DNA from 3 places in the Mesorhizobium sp. ISC15 genome. Region 3 is predicted to be linked to each of the others. Evidence: predicted binding sites of a transcription regulator. Region 3 holds the regulator's gene; each other region holds the start of a gene.
The links. The regulator LexA, encoded in region 3, represses DNA repair genes until DNA is damaged. The targets are predictions, from matches to a motif close to TGTTCNNNNTGTGTTCNG.
Positions count from the first base shown of each region.

Region 1: a site for LexA is predicted at 1,812-1,829, ahead of RPG13_RS24365 (ATP-dependent helicase). Genes of this name have one in related genera too.
Region 2: a site for LexA is predicted at 2,512-2,529, ahead of parE (DNA topoisomerase IV subunit B). Genes of this name have one in related genera too.

Region 1 covers NZ_JAVSPX010000001.1:5,065,481-5,071,724, forward strand. Annotated here, with positions in the region: gene RPG13_RS24360 (glucose/quinate/shikimate family membrane-bound PQQ-dependent dehydrogenase) at 1-1,616, opposite strand, end outside; gene RPG13_RS24365 (ATP-dependent helicase) at 1,870-4,560, shown strand; gene RPG13_RS24370 (hypothetical protein) at 4,557-4,994, shown strand; gene RPG13_RS24375 (MFS transporter) at 5,004-6,200, opposite strand.
Region 2 covers NZ_JAVSPX010000001.1:4,642,829-4,649,072, forward strand. Annotated here, with positions in the region: gene gcvP (aminomethyl-transferring glycine dehydrogenase) at 1-1,070, shown strand, start outside; gene RPG13_RS22350 (GGDEF domain-containing protein) at 1,162-2,334, opposite strand; gene parE (DNA topoisomerase IV subunit B) at 2,600-4,651, shown strand; gene RPG13_RS22360 (FUSC family protein) at 4,687-6,244, shown strand, end outside.
Region 3 covers NZ_JAVSPX010000001.1:4,430,697-4,436,940, reverse strand. Annotated here, with positions in the region: gene gltX (glutamate--tRNA ligase) at 1-285, opposite strand, end outside; gene RPG13_RS21360 (ComEC/Rec2 family competence protein) at 388-2,832, shown strand; gene lexA (transcriptional repressor LexA) at 2,826-3,563, opposite strand; gene RPG13_RS21350 (molybdopterin molybdotransferase MoeA) at 3,668-4,873, opposite strand; gene moaC (cyclic pyranopterin monophosphate synthase MoaC) at 4,873-5,370, opposite strand; gene trpC (indole-3-glycerol phosphate synthase TrpC) at 5,437-6,244, opposite strand, start outside.

The DNA of each region.
Region 1 (6,244 bases), 630 kb from region 3:
AACATGGTGATGCCCCACATGTCGGCGCCGGTCAGCGGCTTCGGATTGAAGCTCAGGTCCGAAACCGGCTGCGTCGGCGAGGTGTGGTCGCCCTCGATCGCGCCGCCCGGCGCCGGCACTTCGTTGATCGGGACGATCGGCTCGCCGCTGCGCCGGTCGAGCACATAGAGGTCGCCCTGTTTGGTCGGCCCGACCAGCGCCGGCACGACGCCGGCAGCCGTGGTGATGTCGACCAGCGTCGGCTGCGCCGGCACGTCCATGTCCCAGAGATCGTGATGCACGGTCTGCCGCACCCACCGCAATTGTCCGGTGTTGAGATCGAGCGCTGTGACCGAAGAGGAGAATTTCTCGTCATTGGCGCTCCGCCCGGCGCCGAGCTGATCCGGCGTCTTGTTGCCGAGCGGCACATAGAGCAAACCGAGCTTCTCGTCGGCGCTCGCCGTCGACCACATGTTGGGCGAGTTGTTGGTATAGGTCTGACCCGGTGCCAGTGGCGTCGTCTGGTCCGGATTGCCCGAATCCCAGTTCCAAATCAGGGCGCCGGTGTCGACGTCGAAGGCACGGATGACGCCGGACGGCTCCTGCGTTGAATAATTGTCGTTGACCGCGCCGCCGACGATGATCTTGTTGGCGACGATCAGCGGCGCCGACGTCGAATAATAATAGCCCGGCTTCGGATATGGCATGTTGGCGAGCAGGTTCAACGTGCCGCCTTCGGCAAATGTGGGACAGACCTGGCCATTCGCGGCGTCGAGCGCGATCAGCCGGGCGTCGGATGTCGGCAGATAGACGCGTGCTGCACAGGGCTGGCCGGCGGCGATTTTGGCATCGGCATAATAGGACACGCCGCGGCACGTCTGGTGCTGGCGGTCCTTGTCCAGCTTGACCTGGGGATCGAAGCGCCATTTCTCCTTGCCGCTCGCGGCATCTATGGCAATGGCGAAATTGTGCGGGGTGCAAATGTAGAGCGTGTCGGCGACCTTCAGCGGCGTCACCTGATAGGTTGTCTCAGTGACGTCGTCGGGCCCTTTCACGTCACCGGTGCGATAGGTCCAGGCCGGCTGCAAATTGGCAACGTTTTCGACGGTGATCTGGTCGAGCGGCGAATAGCGCTGGCCATACTGGGTGCGGCCGTAAAAATGCCATTCGCCGGCTGGCACGTTGCCGCCGAGGTCGGCCGTTGGCGTCACCTCATCGGTATTGAGTTCGCCGGCGATATCCTTTGGATCGGTTGTCATCGAATAGCCGGCGACGGCAAGCGACGCCAGCACCGCGAGGATCAGCGGCGCGCGTCCATCGGGACCGGTGAGCCCGCGCCGCGCCCACGGCGTCAATAGCCACAACGCGATAAGCACGATGATGCCGCCGCGCGGACCGAGTTCCCACCAGTCGAAGCCGATTTCCCAGACCGCCCAGCAGAGCGTGCCGATGACGATCGCCGCGTACAGCCACAGCGCCATGGATTTGCGCCTGTAGAGCAGCCAGCCAGCGACGAGGAAGGCGATGCCAGCAATGATGTAGTACCAACTGCCGCCCAGCGAAGCTAACCAGATGCCGCCGCCACCAAGCGCCAGGCCGATGAGGAAAAGGATGAGGGAGGTAACGACGACAGCCAAGACGATGCTCCTTCGACTGGTGCGCGCTTCGCAACGCGTCTATGGGCAACCCGGCATTGCGTTCCTGCCCCGAGCACAACTTTCTCCGGCCCGCCGTGGCTGTCAAGCAAGCTCCGCGTTTTAGGCGTGGACCCACAGCAAGCTCGACGTTTTGGGTCGCGGACCCATCCAGATTGTGGTTCTACGGACTGGATAGAGAACAAAACGGAGACACTTCTGGCCTTTCGCTGCCGAATCACTACATTCGGGGGAGATGTCCGGCTTTTCGGAAGATATGCCTTTTTTTGACGAACCGAACGCGCGGCCCGTGGCCCCGTCGGGCATTGCTGCGCGCGCCATGGCTGCCCGCAGCGGCCACAACAATGCGCCCGATTATCTGAACGGGCTCAACCCCGAGCAGCGGCTGGCGGTGGAAACCACCGAAGGCCCGGTTCTGGTGCTGGCCGGCGCCGGCACCGGCAAGACGCGCGTCTTGACCACCCGCATCGCCCACATCCTCGCCACCGGTAAGGCCTTCCCGTCGCAGATCCTCGCCGTCACCTTCACCAACAAGGCCGCGCGCGAAATGAAGCAGCGCATCGGCCTCTTGATCGGCGAAGGCAATGTGGAAGGCATGCCGTGGCTCGGCACCTTCCACTCGATTGGCGTGAAGCTCTTACGCCGGCACGCCGAGCTTGCCGGGCTCAAATCCGATTTCACTATTCTTGACACCGATGATGTCGTGCGCCTGATCAAGCAGCTCATCCAGGCCGAAGGGCTGGACGACAAGCGCTGGCCGGCCAAGCAGTTCGCCCAGATGATCGACGGCTGGAAAAACAAGGGGCTTGGCCCCGCCGACATTCCCGAGGGCGACGCCCGCGCCTTCGCCAACGGCAAGGGCCGAGAACTCTACAAGGCCTACCAGGAGCGGCTGAAGACGCTGAACGCCTGCGACTTCGGCGACCTCCTGTGCCATCCGATCCGCATCTTCCGCGCCAATCCGGACGTGCTGAAGGAATATCATAAGCGTTTTCGCTACATCCTCGTCGACGAATATCAGGACACCAACACCGCGCAGTACATGTGGCTGCGCCTTTTGGCGCAGCGGCCACAATCCTCCCCCCTTGAGGGGGAGGTGCCCGCGAAGCGGGCGGAGGGGGTTGCCGCAGAAGGCACCGCCAGAGCGTCGAGCACTGCCGCACGGACCCCACCCGGCCGGGCTTTGCCCGGCCACCCTCCCCTCAAGGGGGAGGGAAACCCGCGCCCGGCCACGGTTAATATCTGCTGCGTCGGCGACGACGATCAATCCATCTACGGCTGGCGCGGGGCCGAGGTCGACAACATCCTGCGCTTCGACAAGGATTTCCCCGGCGCCACGATCATCCGGCTGGAGCGCAACTATCGCTCCACCGCGCACATCCTCGGCACCGCCTCCCACCTCATCGCCCACAATGAAGGCCGCTTCGGCAAGACGCTGTTCACCGAAAAAGTCGCAGAGGACGATGAGAAAGTGCACGTCCATGCCGCCTGGGATTCCGAGGAGGAGGCCCGCGCCGTCGGCGAAACCATCGAAGCCTATCAGCGGCAGAAGCACAATCTCAACGACATGGCCATTCTTGTCCGAGCGTCCTTCCAGATGCGCGAATTCGAGGACCGTTTCGTCACGCTCGGCCTCAACTACCGCGTCATCGGCGGCCCGCGCTTCTACGAACGCCTCGAAATCCGCGATGCGCTGGCCTTCTTCCGCGTCGTCGCGCAAGGCGCAGACGACCTTGCCTTCGAGCGCATCGTCAACGTGCCGAAGCGCGGGTTGGGCGAAGCCACCATCCGCCAGATCCACGATACCGCCAGGGCGCTGCGCATCCCGATGCTGGAGGCCGCCGCCAAGCTCGCCGAAAGCGACGAGCTGAAGCCGAAGCCGCGCGCCGCGCTGCGCGAGGTATCAGCCAATTTCGAGCGCTGGCAGAAGGCGCTGGAAACCACGCCGCACACCGAGCTGGCCGAGACCATACTGGAGGAGAGCGGCTATACCGATATGTGGAAGAACGACCGCTCGGTGGAAGCTCCTGGCCGGCTGGAAAACCTGAAAGAACTGATCCGCTCCATGGAGGAGTATGAGTCGCTGCGCTCCTTCCTCGAACATGTCGCACTCGTGATGGACGCCGAGCAGAACGCCGAGCTCGACGCCGTCAACATCATGACGCTGCATTCGGCCAAGGGCCTCGAATTCGAGACCGTGTTTCTCCCTGGCTGGGAGGAAGGCCTTTTTCCACACCAGCGCGCACTCGACGAGGGCGGCCGCTCCGGGCTGGAGGAAGAACGGCGGCTGGCCTATGTCGGCCTGACCCGTGCCAAGAAGAACCTGCATTTGTGGTTCGTCTCCAACCGCCGCATTCATGGTCTGTGGCAATCGACGATCCCGTCGCGTTTCCTCGACGAATTGCCGGAAGCCCATGTCGAGGTCGCCGAAAGCGGCAACAGCTACGGCGGTTATGGCAATTCCTATGGCGGCGGCTCGTTCGCATCGGGCCGTGGCGGCCAAGGAGCAGGAAGGCAGAACCCCTATGGCGCCTCGCGTTTCGACAATGTCGGAGCCGAGAAATCCGGCGCCTTCTCCAACACCTATGCGACGCCGGGCTGGCAGCGCGCGCAACAGAACCGCACCGAGGCAACCGACCGCAACTGGGGCTCGCGCTCCGGCCATCAGGTCGAGCGCATTGGCTATGGCGAGACCGACTCGGGCTATGGTGCCGGCCGCACCAGCGTAAAAGGCCGGACCATCGACGGCGAGCTGGTCGCCAAATCCGTCGCTGACACGCCGTCGGCCTTCAATGTCGGCGACCGCGTCTTCCACCAGAAATTCGGCAACGGCAACATTTCGGCCATCGACGGCAACAAGCTGACCATCGACTTCGACAAGGCCGGCCAGAAACGGGTTCTAGACGGGTTTGTCACCGGGGTGTGAGAGACAGCAAAATCAATAAAAAGAGCTGGATCAGACGCACGCCGACCCTCGCCGCAATCGACATCGCCACCCACATCAACAAGGTCGCGTCCTGGTCCTTCATCCTGTTCGGCGTCACCATCGTGCTCTTCGCCACGGTGCGCGCCACCGGCGCGGTGATGCCGCCTCTGATCATCCTGGTGATCTCGGTGCTTCTGGTGCGCACCAGCTTCGCCTATTTCTTCCGAAGCGTGATCGGCGAGGAAGCGCTGTGGTGGAGCTTTCCGGTCGGCTCGATCACCTCGCTCGCGCTGGCAGCGGCCTATTACCGCTTCGGTCGCTGGCGCACTATGCACATGATCGAGGACAGGCCGGCCGCCGCCGAGCCGCCGGACACCGGTCTTGGCGTGCCGCGCCAGCGCGCGAATCTTTCGCCCGAAACGCCGAACGGCTGAACGAAGGGCTCACAGCGCATATCTGGCGCCAAACGCGAGCGCCACCAGGGAAAAGATCGTGATCATGCCGGCAAAGGCCAGGCTTGCCATTGTCGCGCTTATCACCGTCGACAGGATGCCAATACCGATGACCGGCAGCGCATTGCCGCAAAAGCAGCAGATAAAGAAGGCTGAGACCACTTCGGCGCGGCGGCTGGCCGGCGCGATCTGGTTGACCACTTGCAGGCCGCCACGATAGCCGAGCGCTGCCGCGACGCCGCAGAACGCAGTCGCGGCGATCATGATGGCCATCGAAGCGAAGACCTGCGCCGCCACGACCAGGACGACGGTCGGGATCATCAGGGCCAAAGCCGCGAGCATGGTGCTGCGGCTCGAAAGGCGTGTCGTCACCAATATGGTGACGGCGGCCACGATCGCCAGTTCGAAGAACAAGGCGCCGGCCAGGGCATGGTTGATCATATGGAGCTGCTGCGCCAGTATGCTCGGCGCGAGCGCCGCGTAGAAACCGACCAGCGCCATGGCGCCGAAGCCGGTTACCGCTGGCGCCACGAAACCGGCGCGGATTTCACCAGGCACCGAGAACCGTGGCTGCATGGAGATATCGGCCAGTTTTCCCGGTTGTGAAATGGTTTCTCGCGTGCGCCAGACCAGCGCCGCGACAAGGGCAAGCACCGCCAGATAAACGACGAATGTCAGCCTTAGTGGCCACGGCGCATATTCGGCAAGCAGTCCCGCCGCCAGCGCGCCAAGACCGAGACCAAAGAAATTGGTGCTGGTGGCAATGATGGCGGCACGTGATTTGTCGTCGGTAGCGACCAGCTCGGCGAGCCAGGCGGTGCCGGTTCCCGCACCGACGCCTATACCCAAGCCGCTCAGAATCCGGGCGATGTCGAGCCACGCGACATTTTCGGCGAACAGGAAAAACAGCGCGCTGACGACCGCCACCGTCATCGCCGCCAAGGCGGCCGGCCGGCGGCCGATGACATCCGACACGCGCCCGAACATCAAAAGCGCCGCCAGGTTACCGATGACATAGACGGCATAGACCAGGGTAAGGGTGATCTGCGAGAAGCCGAACGCCTGTTTGTAGATGACGTAAAGCGGCGTCAGCACCGTGCTGCCGGCGAAAAGAACTGCGATCATGGCAGCAACGGCGGCCATTGCCGCCCTGCCGCCGAGCTCGTTATCGCACGTCATGGCGATCATTTCGACCTCCAGTTGTCAGGGAATCGTGACGCTAACGCCTGTTT
Region 2 (6,244 bases), 210 kb from region 3:
CGCATGGCACCAATCCGGCGAGTGCGGCGATGGCCGGCATGAGCGTTGTCGTCGTGCGCTGCACCGAGGACGGTAATATCGACATGGACGATATGAGTGCCAAGGCCAATGAGCATTCCAAGAATCTCGCGGCGCTGATGTTCACCTATCCCTCGACGCATGGCGTATACGAGGAAGGCGCGCGCCATCTCTGCGCCCTCATCCATGAGCATGGCGCACAGGTCTATTTCGACGGCGCCAACCTCAACGCCTTGGTCGGCCTCGCTCGCCCCGGCGACATCGGCGCCGATGTCTGTCACATGAACCTGCACAAGACCTTCTGCATCCCGCATGGCGGCGGTGGCCCAGGCGTCGGCCCGATCGGCGTAAGGGCGCACCTCAAGCCCTATCTGCCGGGCCATGGCACCGAAGGCTCGGCGCATGCCGTGTCGGCCGCACCCTTCGGCAGCGCTTCCATCCTGCCGATCACCTGGATGTATATCCGCATGATGGGCGCCTCCGGCCTGAAGCAGGCGACCGAGACGGCGATCGTTTCCGCCAACTACGTCGCGACGCGGCTCGCCCCGCACTTCCCGCTCCTCTACAAGGGCAGGCACGATCGCATCGCCCATGAGTGCATCCTCGACACCCGCGTACTCAAGGAGAGCTCCGGCATCAGCGTTGACGATATCGCCAAGCGGCTGATCGACTATGGCTTCCATGCGCCGACCATGTCGTTTCCGGTCGCCGGCACGCTGATGGTCGAGCCGACCGAATCCGAGCCCAAGCAGGAACTCGATCGGTTCTGCGATGCGATGATCGCGATATCGGGCGAGGCGGCCAAGGTGGCCAAAGGCGAATGGCCCCTGGCCGACAATCCGCTGGTCAATGCCCCGCATACCGCCGCCGAGGCGCTGGCCGGCCAGTGGACCCATCCCTATTCGCGCCTGGAGGCGGCCTATCCGGCCGGCGATGCCGACACATCAGCCAAATACTGGCCGCCGGTGTCGCGCATCGACAATGTCGCCGGCGACCGCAACCTCGTCTGCTCCTGCCCGCCGCTGTCGGAATATCTGGGCGCGGCGGAGTAGACCATGATCCCGAACCGAAGGTCAGCGCAGCAAAAAGTGGAATCCGGTCTTCGGACAAGATCATGGTCTAACAAGAAGATAGAAGCCTCAATCAGGCAGAACGCAAGGCCGGCGCGTCGGCCTTGCTCGCCTTGTTGTGGGAGATGACGCGATTTCGCCCGGCGCGCTTTGCCGCATAGAGTGCGGCGTCGGCTTCCGCCAACACATCGTCGAGACTGGTGCCGCCGGTCCCGCCGAAGCCGATGCCGCCGCTGACCGTGCTGCGCAACGGACCAAGCTGGGTGGCTACGACTTCCGCGCCGAAGGCGACGCTGATCTTGCTCGCAATGTCGTAAGCCTTCTCTTCCGTCATCCGCGACATGACCAGCACGAATTCCTCGCCGCCCAGCCGGAAGGCGTCGACGCCGGTCCTGGCGTATTTCCTGATGACAGCGGCGAAGCGGCACAGAACCTGATCGCCGACCGGATGACCGAATACATCGTTGGTTCTCTTGAAGTGGTCGAGGTCGAACATGGCCACGGACATGAACGGACCGAAGACCCGCTCGCCGTAGAATGCTGTCAACGCCCGCCGGTTCATCAGCCCGGTCAATGGGTCGGTCATGGTCTCGGCCTTCAATTCGATCTGCGCCTGTAAATGGTGCAGGGAGAGCGTCAGTGCCCCGAGCCCGGTCATGCAGGCGACCGCCACGACGGAGTTCAACCGTTCGGCCCAATTGTCGGGCGCAACGCCGAGCATCCATTGGCCCTTGACCAGCAGGACCGCGCCGCAAAGTACGAAGGATAGCGCACAGATGCCGCTCAGGAACGAAACGACCAGCAGAATCCGGCGATCGTGACCACCGCCCTTGATCCAGAACATCACCCCAATAAGCGAGAGCAGCGCCGTTACCGTCGCGTAGGTGACGATGAAACCGACACCGTCGAGGCCGAAATACGTCGCGCCTGCGCAAACAGCCATCGCAGCCAAGGTCGGCAGGATGGCGCGCCTGTAGTCGCGCACGCCGAGATACTGCATGGCCGACAGGCAGATGATCAGAAAGCCCAGGCTGAGAAGCGCAAGCACAATCTGGCAAAGCCAGGGGCTGGGATGCCTGGCATAATGCCAGAACAAGACCACATGCGCGACGAGCACGAGAATGCCGCAAGCCACCGTCAGGACGAAGCGGGCCTGCGGCGCGGCGAACCATATCGCAAACATGGTGATGCTGAGGCACATGCCCGACAGCGCCGCCGCGAGCAGGAGCGAACTGTAATCCAACATGCGTAAGCGACAGCCTCTTGAGAGTTCCGCTGCATTCTAGGTCGGCGGCAGTCCGCGGATACCGTTTTCAGCCAACCTTCCGATGCAACCTTCGGAAAAGGTTTACAAAGCGTCGATGCGCTCGACGCATTTCCGCCGCTTGGTTGTCGAATGGTTTTGCGGTAAGAGGCTCAATCCTCGAACGTAACAGGAACCTCCGTCGCCTGCCCGCAAAAAGCGTGGCAGTATCGGGTGGTGATTCGCAGCATCGGAATCCAGGACCAGCATGGACGACAATAACGATCTTTTCGGCACTATGGACAAGCAGCCGCAACCGGTTCGCGCCACCGCGCGCCCGGCCGACCCGCTGGTGCAGGCGGCGAAGCGCCCGGCATCCCGCGACGGCAGCGAGAGCTACAGTGCCGCCGACATCGAGGTTCTCGAAGGGCTGGAGCCGGTGCGGCGGCGGCCCGGCATGTATATCGGCGGCACCGACGACAAGGCGATGCACCATCTGTTCGCCGAGGTCATCGACAATTCGATGGACGAGGCGGTAGCCGGCCACGCGACTTTCATCGATGTCGAGCTTTCAGCCGACGGATATCTGGCCGTGACCGACAATGGCCGCGGCATTCCGGTCGATCCGCATCCGAAATTCAAGAAGCCGGCGCTCGAAGTCATCATGACGACGCTGCATTCGGGTGGCAAGTTCGACTCGAAGGTCTACGAGACCTCAGGCGGCCTGCACGGCGTCGGCGTCTCCGTCGTCAACGCGCTGTCGGACCATCTCGAGGTCGAGGTCGCACGCGGCCGCCAGCTCTATCGCCAGCGTTTTTCACGCGGCGTTCCGGTGACCGGTCTCGAGCAGCTCGGAGAGGTGCATAACCGCCGCGGCACCAAGATCCGCTTCCATCCCGACGAGCAGATCTTCGGCAAGGGTGCTGCTTTCGAGCCGGCGCGGCTCTACCGCATGACGCGCTCGAAGGCCTATCTGTTCGGCGGCGTCGAGATCCGCTGGACCTGCGACCCCTCGCTGATCAAGGAGAAGGACACGACGCCGGCCAAGGCCGAGTTCCATTTTCCCGGTGGCCTAAAGGACTATCTAAAAGCGTCGCTCGGCGACGAATTCCAGGTCACCCGCGAAATCTTCGCCGGCAAGAGCGACAGGCAAGGCGGCCACGGCTCGCTCGAATGGGCGGTGACCTGGTTCGGCGGCGATGGATTCCTCAATTCCTACTGCAACACCATTCCGACCGGCGAAGGCGGCACGCACGAGGCCGGCTTCCGTAACGTCTTGACGCGAGGCTTGCGCGCCTACGCGGATCTGGTCGGCAACAAGCGCGCTTCGATCGTCACCTCGGAAGACGTCATGATCTCGGCGGCGGGCATGCTGTCGGTGTTCATCCGCGAGCCGGAATTCGTCGGCCAGACCAAGGACAGGCTGGCGACGATCGAGGCGATCAGGATCGTCGAGACCGCTATCCGAGACCCCTTCGATCACTGGCTAGCCGACAACCCGCAGGAAGCCTCAAAACTGCTCGAATGGGTGATCGCGCGTGCCGACGAACGGGTGCGCCGCCGGCAGGAAAAGGAAGTCTCGCGCAAGAGCGCGGTGCGCAAGCTGCGCCTGCCCGGCAAGCTCGCCGACTGCACGCAGAATGCCGCTGCCGGCGCCGAACTCTTCATCGTCGAGGGCGATTCGGCCGGCGGCTCGGCAAAACAGGCGCGCGACCGCGCCAGCCAGGCGGTGCTGCCGCTGCGTGGAAAGATCCTCAACGTCGCCAGCGCCGGCTACGACAAGCTGGCCGGCAACCAGCAGATTTCGGACCTGATCCAGGCGCTTGGCTGCGGCACGCGCTCGAAGTACCGCGACGCGGATCTGCGCTACGACCGGGTCATCATCATGACCGACGCCGACGTCGACGGCGCCCACATCGCTTCGCTGCTGATCACCTTCTTCTATCAGGAGATGCCGAGCTTGGTCCACGGCGGCCATCTCTATCTGGCGGTGCCGCCGCTCTACTCGATCCGGCAAGGCGGCAAGGTCGCCTATGCCCGCGACGATGCGCACAAGGACGAACTTCTGCGCACCGAATTCACCGGGCGCGGCAAGGTCGAGATCGGCCGCTTCAAGGGGCTGGGCGAAATGATGGCCGCCCAGCTCAAGGAAACCACCATGGACCCGAGGAAGCGCACGCTGCTCAGGGTCGATGTGATCGACGCCGAGGCCGCAACCAAGGATGCGGTCGACGCATTGATGGGCACCAAGCCGGAAGCCCGCTTCCGCTTCATCCAGGAACGCGCGGAGTTCGCCGAGACGGAAGTGCTGGATATCTGAGCTAACTCGCTCGCGTCGAATGCGGAGATGAGCGTGTGACCTGGGACCGGCTGCGCAGCGATCTTGCCGCGAGGTTCGCCGGCGTCACGCGACCGACGCACTCGGATTGGATTTTCGCTCTGCGCACGGTTTCGGCCGGGCTGATCGCACTTCTCGCCGCCTACGCGCTCAAGCTCGACCACCCGCAATGGGCGATGATGACGGTGTTCATCGTTACCCAGCCGGTCGCCGGCATGGTGCTGGCGAAAGGTTTTTACCGGCTGCTCGGCACACTGGCCGGCGCGCTGGCGGCGATCGGCACCACCACGGTCTTTGGCGCCAACCTCTGGCTGCTCGTCACGGTGCTTGCCGTCTGGATCGGCCTTTGTACCCTCGTCTCGTCGCTGCTGCGCAACCCGGAAGCCTATGGCGCTGCGCTTGCCGGCTACACGGCGATGATCATCGGCCTGCCGGCTTTCGGCCAGCCACATCTCGTCGTCGATCTCGCCGTGGCGCGCTGTGGGGAGATCGTGCTTGGCATCGTCTGCGCCGCACTGACCAGCCGGCTGATCCTGCCGAAACTGGCGGCTGACGCCATCATCGGCAGGCTGAAGCGCTGCATCCTCGACCTTGCCGTCTATGCTGGCGGCGCGTTCTCCGACAGCGATGCGGCAACCCTTGCCAACCTGCACCGAAAGCTGGTCGCAGACGCCCAGACGCTGGGTGAAATGCGCGCCTATGCGAGGCTGGAAGCGCCGAGCTTCGCGACGCGCGCCTATCCGGTCCGCCGCACTATCGGCCAGCTTTTGTCGGCGCTGTCGGCGGCGCGCGCTCTGTATGCCCATGCCGCACCGAAAAACGCAGTCCTCATACCCGTGCGCACCGAGCTGAAGGTTTTCGTCGGCGAATTGGCAGAAAAACCGGGTGCGCTGGACGACACAGCACCCTGGATAGCGCGGCTCGACGCGATCGTTGCCGAAGCACGGCGGATGCCCGACATGCCCGCCGCAAAAGGCGATGACAGGGCAGGCGCAGTCACCCGCCTCACCATCGCCGCCGATTTCGCGGAGGCCCTGAAGCAAGTGCTGCGCGGCCTGGACGCCTTACGAGCGCCGGCCCCGCGCCTTACGCGTGAACGCAGGCAGCCGGCGCTGGTCGTGCACCGCGACTACCATGCGGCGTGGCGAAACGCCGTGCGCGCGGCACTTGCGACACTGCTGGTCGCCGCTTTCTGGCTGACGACAAAATGGTCCGAAGCGGCGGGCACGGTCATCCTTGTCGCCGTCGTCTCCAGCCTGTTTGCCGCGCGCCCCGATCCCGTGCAATCGGCCTGGGGCTTCTTCAAGGGGACGTTGCTGGCCCTGCCCTTCGCATTTCTCGTCGGTCAGGTCGCGCTCCCCGCTCTGCCCGGCTTCGGCTGGTTCACGCTCTTCGTCGTGCCGATCCTGGTTCCCGCGGCGCTGGCGATGGCCAATCCGCGCTATGTCGGCGTGGCAACCGCCTTCGCCATCAATTTCCTTGCCTTCCTCAGCCCACATCAGGCCATGACCTACGACCCCGGACCGTTTTTCGCCGGTTCGGCATCGATCTTGGTCGGCATTCTTCTGGCGATCG
Region 3 (6,244 bases):
GCCGAGGCGCACCAGCTCCTCGGCGACAGCGCGGTGGCGCGGCGCGCGCTCGAACTGCGATACCGGCTCGCCGTCCCAGGTGAGGCCGAGCCAGGAGAGCCCGTCGAGAATGGCGGCGGTTGCCGCATCGGTCGAACGCCCACGATCGGTGTCTTCAATGCGCAGCAGCATCTTGCCGCCGGTGTGTTTCGAATACAGCCAGTTGAACAGCGCCGTCCGGGCCCCGCCAATATGCAGGAAGCCGGTGGGCGAGGGGGCAAAACGGGTGACGACCTTGTCGGACATGGAACTCTCGGGCAAGCGCAGGAAACCGATGTGGTTGCGCGGACTTTCGCGCGTCGCGCGTTCATGTAGCATAGGAGGTCAAGGGCGCAAGGGGCAGACCCGATGGCTGGACCAGGCCGCGGCGTGGACGAGAGCGAGGGCGCGATCGCGAGCGTCAGCGAACGATCGCTGTTTGCCGACGTTTCTCCCGTCGAGCCGCTACCCGTTTCGCTGCCTGCGCCGCACCCCGGCATCCAGCCTCTCTCGCCGGACCGCTCCGCGCCAATACCGGCGCCAATACCGGCTCCTGTCGTTCATTTCCGCCGTCTTTCACTATCCGCTATCCGCAACAGCGTGGTTTCGGCGGCGGGCATGGAGCTCGACCGCGGCGTCGCCTTCCTGCTGGTGCCGGTTTTCCTGGCATCCGGAGTGATCGTCTATTTCTCGCTTGCCGTGGAACCGGACTTTCCGCAGCCCATTGCCGTGGTGGTCCTCACAGCATTGTGCGCAGCGGTCACGCGGTCATGGCGCAAAACACATTTGTGTTTCATGGCAGCGTTGCTGTGCGCGCTCGGTGTGCTCGCCGCCAAGGTTGAAACCTGGCGCGCGGGAACGCAGATGCTCGGTTCGGTAATCCAGACCCAACTCACCGGCCGCGTCGTCAGGCTCGACCAGATGGCGAACGGCCGGATCAGGCTGACCCTCGACGTGATATCGACCGCCCGGCCGACACTGCGTTATGCACCGGAACGTGTCAGGGTTTCGGCACGCAAAATTCCCGCTGAGATGACCGCAGGCTCGGTGGCAACCGGCTATGCAAGGCTTTTGCCTCCGACTGGCCCGGTTCGGCCCGACAGCTATGACTTCTCCTTTGACAGCTATTTCGCCGGTATCGGCGCCAGTGGCTTTTTCCTCGGCAATCCGAAGATCGTCGCTTCCGAAGATGCACCGTTAGCAGCGCGCCTTTCTTCGTCGATCGAAAAGGCGCGTGAAACCATCGCCGACCATATCAGGGACAGCATCGGTGGCGCCGAGGGGGAGATTGCCGCTGCGCTGATCGTCGGCGTGCGTGCCGGCATCCCCGAAGAGATCAACGAATCGATGCGGCGCACCGGCATCTACCACATCATCTCCATTTCCGGCCTGCACATGGCGCTTGTCGCCGGCACCATCATGGGATTGCTGCGCGGCGCCTTTGCGCTGTTTCCCGATTTTTCGTCGCGCCGGCCGGTCAAAAAATATGCGGCTGCAGCCGCACTCCTTTCCATCGCTGCCTATCTCATTTTTTCCGGCATCGTGGTCGCGGCTGAGCGCAGCTTCATCATGCTGGCGGTAATGCTTGTCGCCGTGCTGTTCGACCGGGCTGCGCTCACCATGCGCAATCTTACGATTTCAGCCATCGCCGTCATCGTCGTGTCGCCGCACGAGGTGGTCGGCCCAAGCTTCCAGATGTCCTTCGCCGCGACCGCGGCTCTCGTGGGCGCCTATGCCGGCTGGTCCGACTATCGTGCCGACAAGGCCACGGCGCCGCCACAACGACGGTCACCGGCCGCTTTCGTCACGCGGAAGCTCGTCGCTGGAACAGGCACCATCGCCATGACCTCCATCATTGCCGGGAGCGCCACCGCGCTCTTCGCCATCTGGCACTTCCAGCGCGTCTCGCCGCTCAGTCTGTTTGCCAATCTGGCCGTCATGCCGATCGTCACGGTCGTCATGTTCCTGGCGGTCGTCAGCGCCTTGGCAATGCCTTTCGGCTTCGACGGACCTTTCCTCGACATGATGGGCAAGGGGCTGACGGCCATGATTGCAATATCGGGATGGATCTCCGAACGTTCGCCGGTCGATGCAGTCGGGCTGATTTCGTTGCAGTCGGTTCTGCTGGTGACGGTCGCCCTGGTCATCGCCACGATGGCGACGACATGGTTGCGGCTTGCGGCACTTCCCTTTGCGCTTGCCGGCCTGCTGACGATTTCCGAGACGCGAACCCCCGACGTGCTGATCTCGGAGGATGCGCATCTGGTGGCGCTGCCGATCGGCGGCGGCGAACTTGCCGTCAACCGGGTGCGCTCGAACGAATTCACCACCGACAACTGGAAACATGCGCTGACTTCAGCGACCATTGTCGAGCCGGAGACGTTCGAAAAAGGAGACGTGCGGTTCGACATCGCCGACCCGGCCGACCTGCCGCCGGGAGCGCCTTTCTATTGCACTGCCGGCCTGTGCCTCGCCCGGCATCCATCCGGCGCGATCATCGCGCTCGCCGACGACCGCAAAATCGCGCGGCCAGCCTGTGCCTTTGCGGACTTGATCGTCATCGACGATGCCACGGCCTATTATAATCCCTGCCGCAACCCGCTGGTCCTCGTCGTGACCAAACGGCAGCTCGCTCGCATGGGCAGTGCCGCCGTCTTTTTCGATCCGCTATCGGCGACGACGCGCGCAGAAATCCGTTTTGCCGTCAAACAGCCATATAGGCCTTGGCATGAGCAGCGGAGATTTTCGCGCGAGGCGAGGGGCCTGCCGCCATACCGTAAGCCTGAGAAACCCAAGAAAGCTGCCGTTCAGTAACGTCGGATCAATCCGACGAGCTTGCCTTGCACCTTGACCCGGTCCGGCCCGAAGATGCGCGTCTCATAGGCCGGGTTGGCGGCTTCCAGGGCGATCGAGGCGCCCTTGCGGCGGAACCGCTTCAGCGTCGCTTCCTCCTCGTCGACCAGGGCGACAATGATCTCGCCAGGCTGGGCGGTGTCGGCGTTGCGAATGATGACCGTGTCGCCGTCGAAGATGCCGGCCTCGATCATCGAATCACCCTTGACCTCCAGCGCGTAGTGCGCGCCGCCTGTGATCATGTCCGGTGGCACCGAGATCGAATGCGTCTGGTGCTGGATGGCATCGATCGGCACACCGGCAGCGATGCGGCCCATCACCGGGATGGAGACAGTGGCAATGACGTCGTCGTCATTGCCGGCCGCAGGCATGCGTGACGGCGCCGGCTTGATCTGTCGGCCGAGGCTGCCCTGCCCAAGGCTGCCCTGAATGACGCTCGGCGAAAATTTGCGCGCCGCATTGAGGCCGGGCGCGATCGAATCGGGCAGGCGCAGCACTTCCAGCGCGCGGGCGCGGTTGGGCAGCCGGCGAATGAAGCCGCGTTCCTCCAGCGCCGTGATCAACCGATGGATTCCCGATTTGGACGCGAGATCGAGCGCTTCCTTCATCTCGTCAAACGAGGGCGGAATGCCGCTTTCCTTCAGCCGCTCGTGGATGAACATCAGCAGCTCATGTTGTTTGCGTGTCAGCATCGCGACCCCCGACAGAATCAGAAAAACAAACCCAGAACAAACACTATCTGTTCCAGTTGTGTTCCGCAACTGTTTAAAGTTTAATGAATGCGTTGACGTTTTGTTCAGCGTAGCATCAGCACGCTGCAGGCGGCGCCTGTCGCGGCGGGGGGAGCGAATGGCTCGCGCACGATCAGCCCGTTGGCGTCGGCCAGCATTCTGAGCATCGAGGAATCCTGGATGCCGAACGGCGTCGCCTTGAGCGTGCCGGCGTCTTCCTTCACCACGGCGCGTACATAGTCCTGCCTGATATCGTTGGCCGCCATGGCGGCACCGAGCCGCGCCTGACGCATGTCCTGCCGGTAGGCGCGTCCGCCAAGCCGCGCAAGCAGCGGCTTCAGGAAGAGCTGCGTGCAGACCAGGCTCGCCACCGGATTGCCGGGCAGGCCGATGCAGCGGATGTCGCCCAGCCGGCCGAACATCAGCGGCTTGCCGGGCCGCATGGCGATCTTCCAGAAATCGAGCGTCATGCCTTCGCCGGTCAGCACGTCGTGGACGAGGTCGTGGTCGCCGACCGAGGCGCCGCCCAGCGTGACGATGACGTCAGCCCCTGCGTTAACCGCCTTTTTCACCAGCGCGGCAATCGCCTCTTTGCGGTCGGGGGCGATGCCGAGGTCGAGCGCGCTGGCGCCGACCGAGCGGGCCGCGGCAGCGACGCCATAGGCGTTGGACGAGATGATCTGGTCCGGGCCAAGGTCGCTGCCTGGCGGCAGCAATTCGTCGCCGGTGGCGATGATGGCGACCAGCGGCCGTTTCACCACGCTGACCTGCGGATGGTTGGCCGACGCCGCCAGCGACAACGCCGCCGGATCAAGCAGGCGGCCTTTCTCCAGCAGAACGTCGCCCTTCGAGAAATCGAGCCCGAGGCGGCGGATGTTGCGGCCTTCAACCGTCGACGCGGTCACTTCGATGCTGCCGCCGCCGAGGTCGCGGACATTCTCCTGGATGACGATGGTGTCAGCGCCTGCGGGAAGCGGCGCGCCGGTGAAGATGCGCACGGCCTGCGCCGGGCCGACTGTTCCGGCAAAGCCGCGTCCGGCCGGCGCCATGCCGATCACCGCAAGTGTTGCCGGCGCGGAGGCGACATCCTCGGCCCGCACGGCATAGCCGTCCATGGCGGACGCGTTGAAGGGCGGCTGGGTGCGGAGCGCCGTGAGCGGGTCCGCCAGTATCCGGTCGGCGGCGTCCATCAGGGTGACGCTTTCAGCTTGCAAGGGCGCAGCATCTTCAAGCAGGCGCTCGAGCGCGTCGGCAACCGGAAGCAGCGCCATTATTGGCCTGCCCCTTGGGCGCCTACTTTGTAGACGCCGGATTTGCCGCCGGTCTTTTCCACCAGCCTGATGCCGGAGATCACCATGGCGCGGTCGACCGCCTTAGCCATGTCGTAGATGGTCAGGCAAGCGACCGAGACGGCGGTCAGCGCCTCCATCTCGACGCCGGTCTTGCCGGTGACGCGGGCCAGCGCCGTGACCTTCAGGCCAGGCAGCGTCGCGTCCGGTTCGATGTCGACGGATATCTTGGTCAACAGCAGCGGGTGACAGAGCGGGATCAGCTCATGCGTCCTCTTGGCCGCCATGATGCCGGCGATGCGCGCCGTGCCCAGCACGTCGCCTTTCTTGGCATCGCCGTCGAGGATCATCTTCAGCGTTTCTGGCCGCATCGAGACAAGACCTTCGGCGATCGCCGTGCGGGTCGTTTCCGCCTTGTCGCCGACATCGACCATATTGGCTTCGCCTTTCGCGCCAAGATGGGTGAGGGCAGCCGTCATCGTCAGACGGCCTTAGAACGACGTGCGTCCGTTTGGACGCACATAGCACGCTCTAACACTTTGGATTTATGCATCGTGCTCTCCGAAAATCGATTCCGATTTTCGGGCCGATGCATGAGCCGGCGCCTTGCCCGTCAAAAGCAGGTGCGTTGCGGCGGCCACGTCCTGTTGCCGCATCAGGCTCTCGCCGACGAGGAAGGTGCCGATGTCGCTTTTTTCCAGCCTGCGGCAATCTTCGTGCGAGAAAATACCGCTCTCGCTGACCAGCAGGCGGTCGGCCGGCACCATCGTCGCGAGCCGCTCCGAAGTATCGAGACTGGTTTCGAACGTCCGGAGGTTGCGGTTGTTGATGCCGATCAGCCGTGACGACAGTTTCAGCGCGCGTTCCGTCTCGGCTTCGTCATGCACCTCGACCAGCGCGTCCATGCCGAGCTCGAAAGCCGTCATTTCGAGCTCCCTGGCCACGGCGTCATCGACGCTCGCCATGATGATCAGGATGGCGTCAGCGCCCCACGCACGGGCTTCGAACACCTGATAAGGCTCGAACAGAAAATCCTTGCGCAAGGCGGGCAATGTCACGGCACTGCGCGCATCGGTGAGGAATTCAGGCGCGCCCTGGAAGGACGGCGCGTCGGTCAGCACCGAGAGGCAGGCGGCGCCACCTTTCGCATAGGCCCTGGCCAGTGCCGGCGGATCGAAATCGGCTCGGATCAGGCCCTTGGAAGGGCTCGCCTTCTTGATCTCGGCGATCAGCGCGAAGCTGCCGGATTTGCGCCTGGCTTCAAGGGCCGAGAGAAAGCCGCGCGGCGCATCGGTGTCCTTCGCCCGCGCCTTGATCTCGGCAAGCGGCACGCGCGCCTTCGCCGCCGCGATC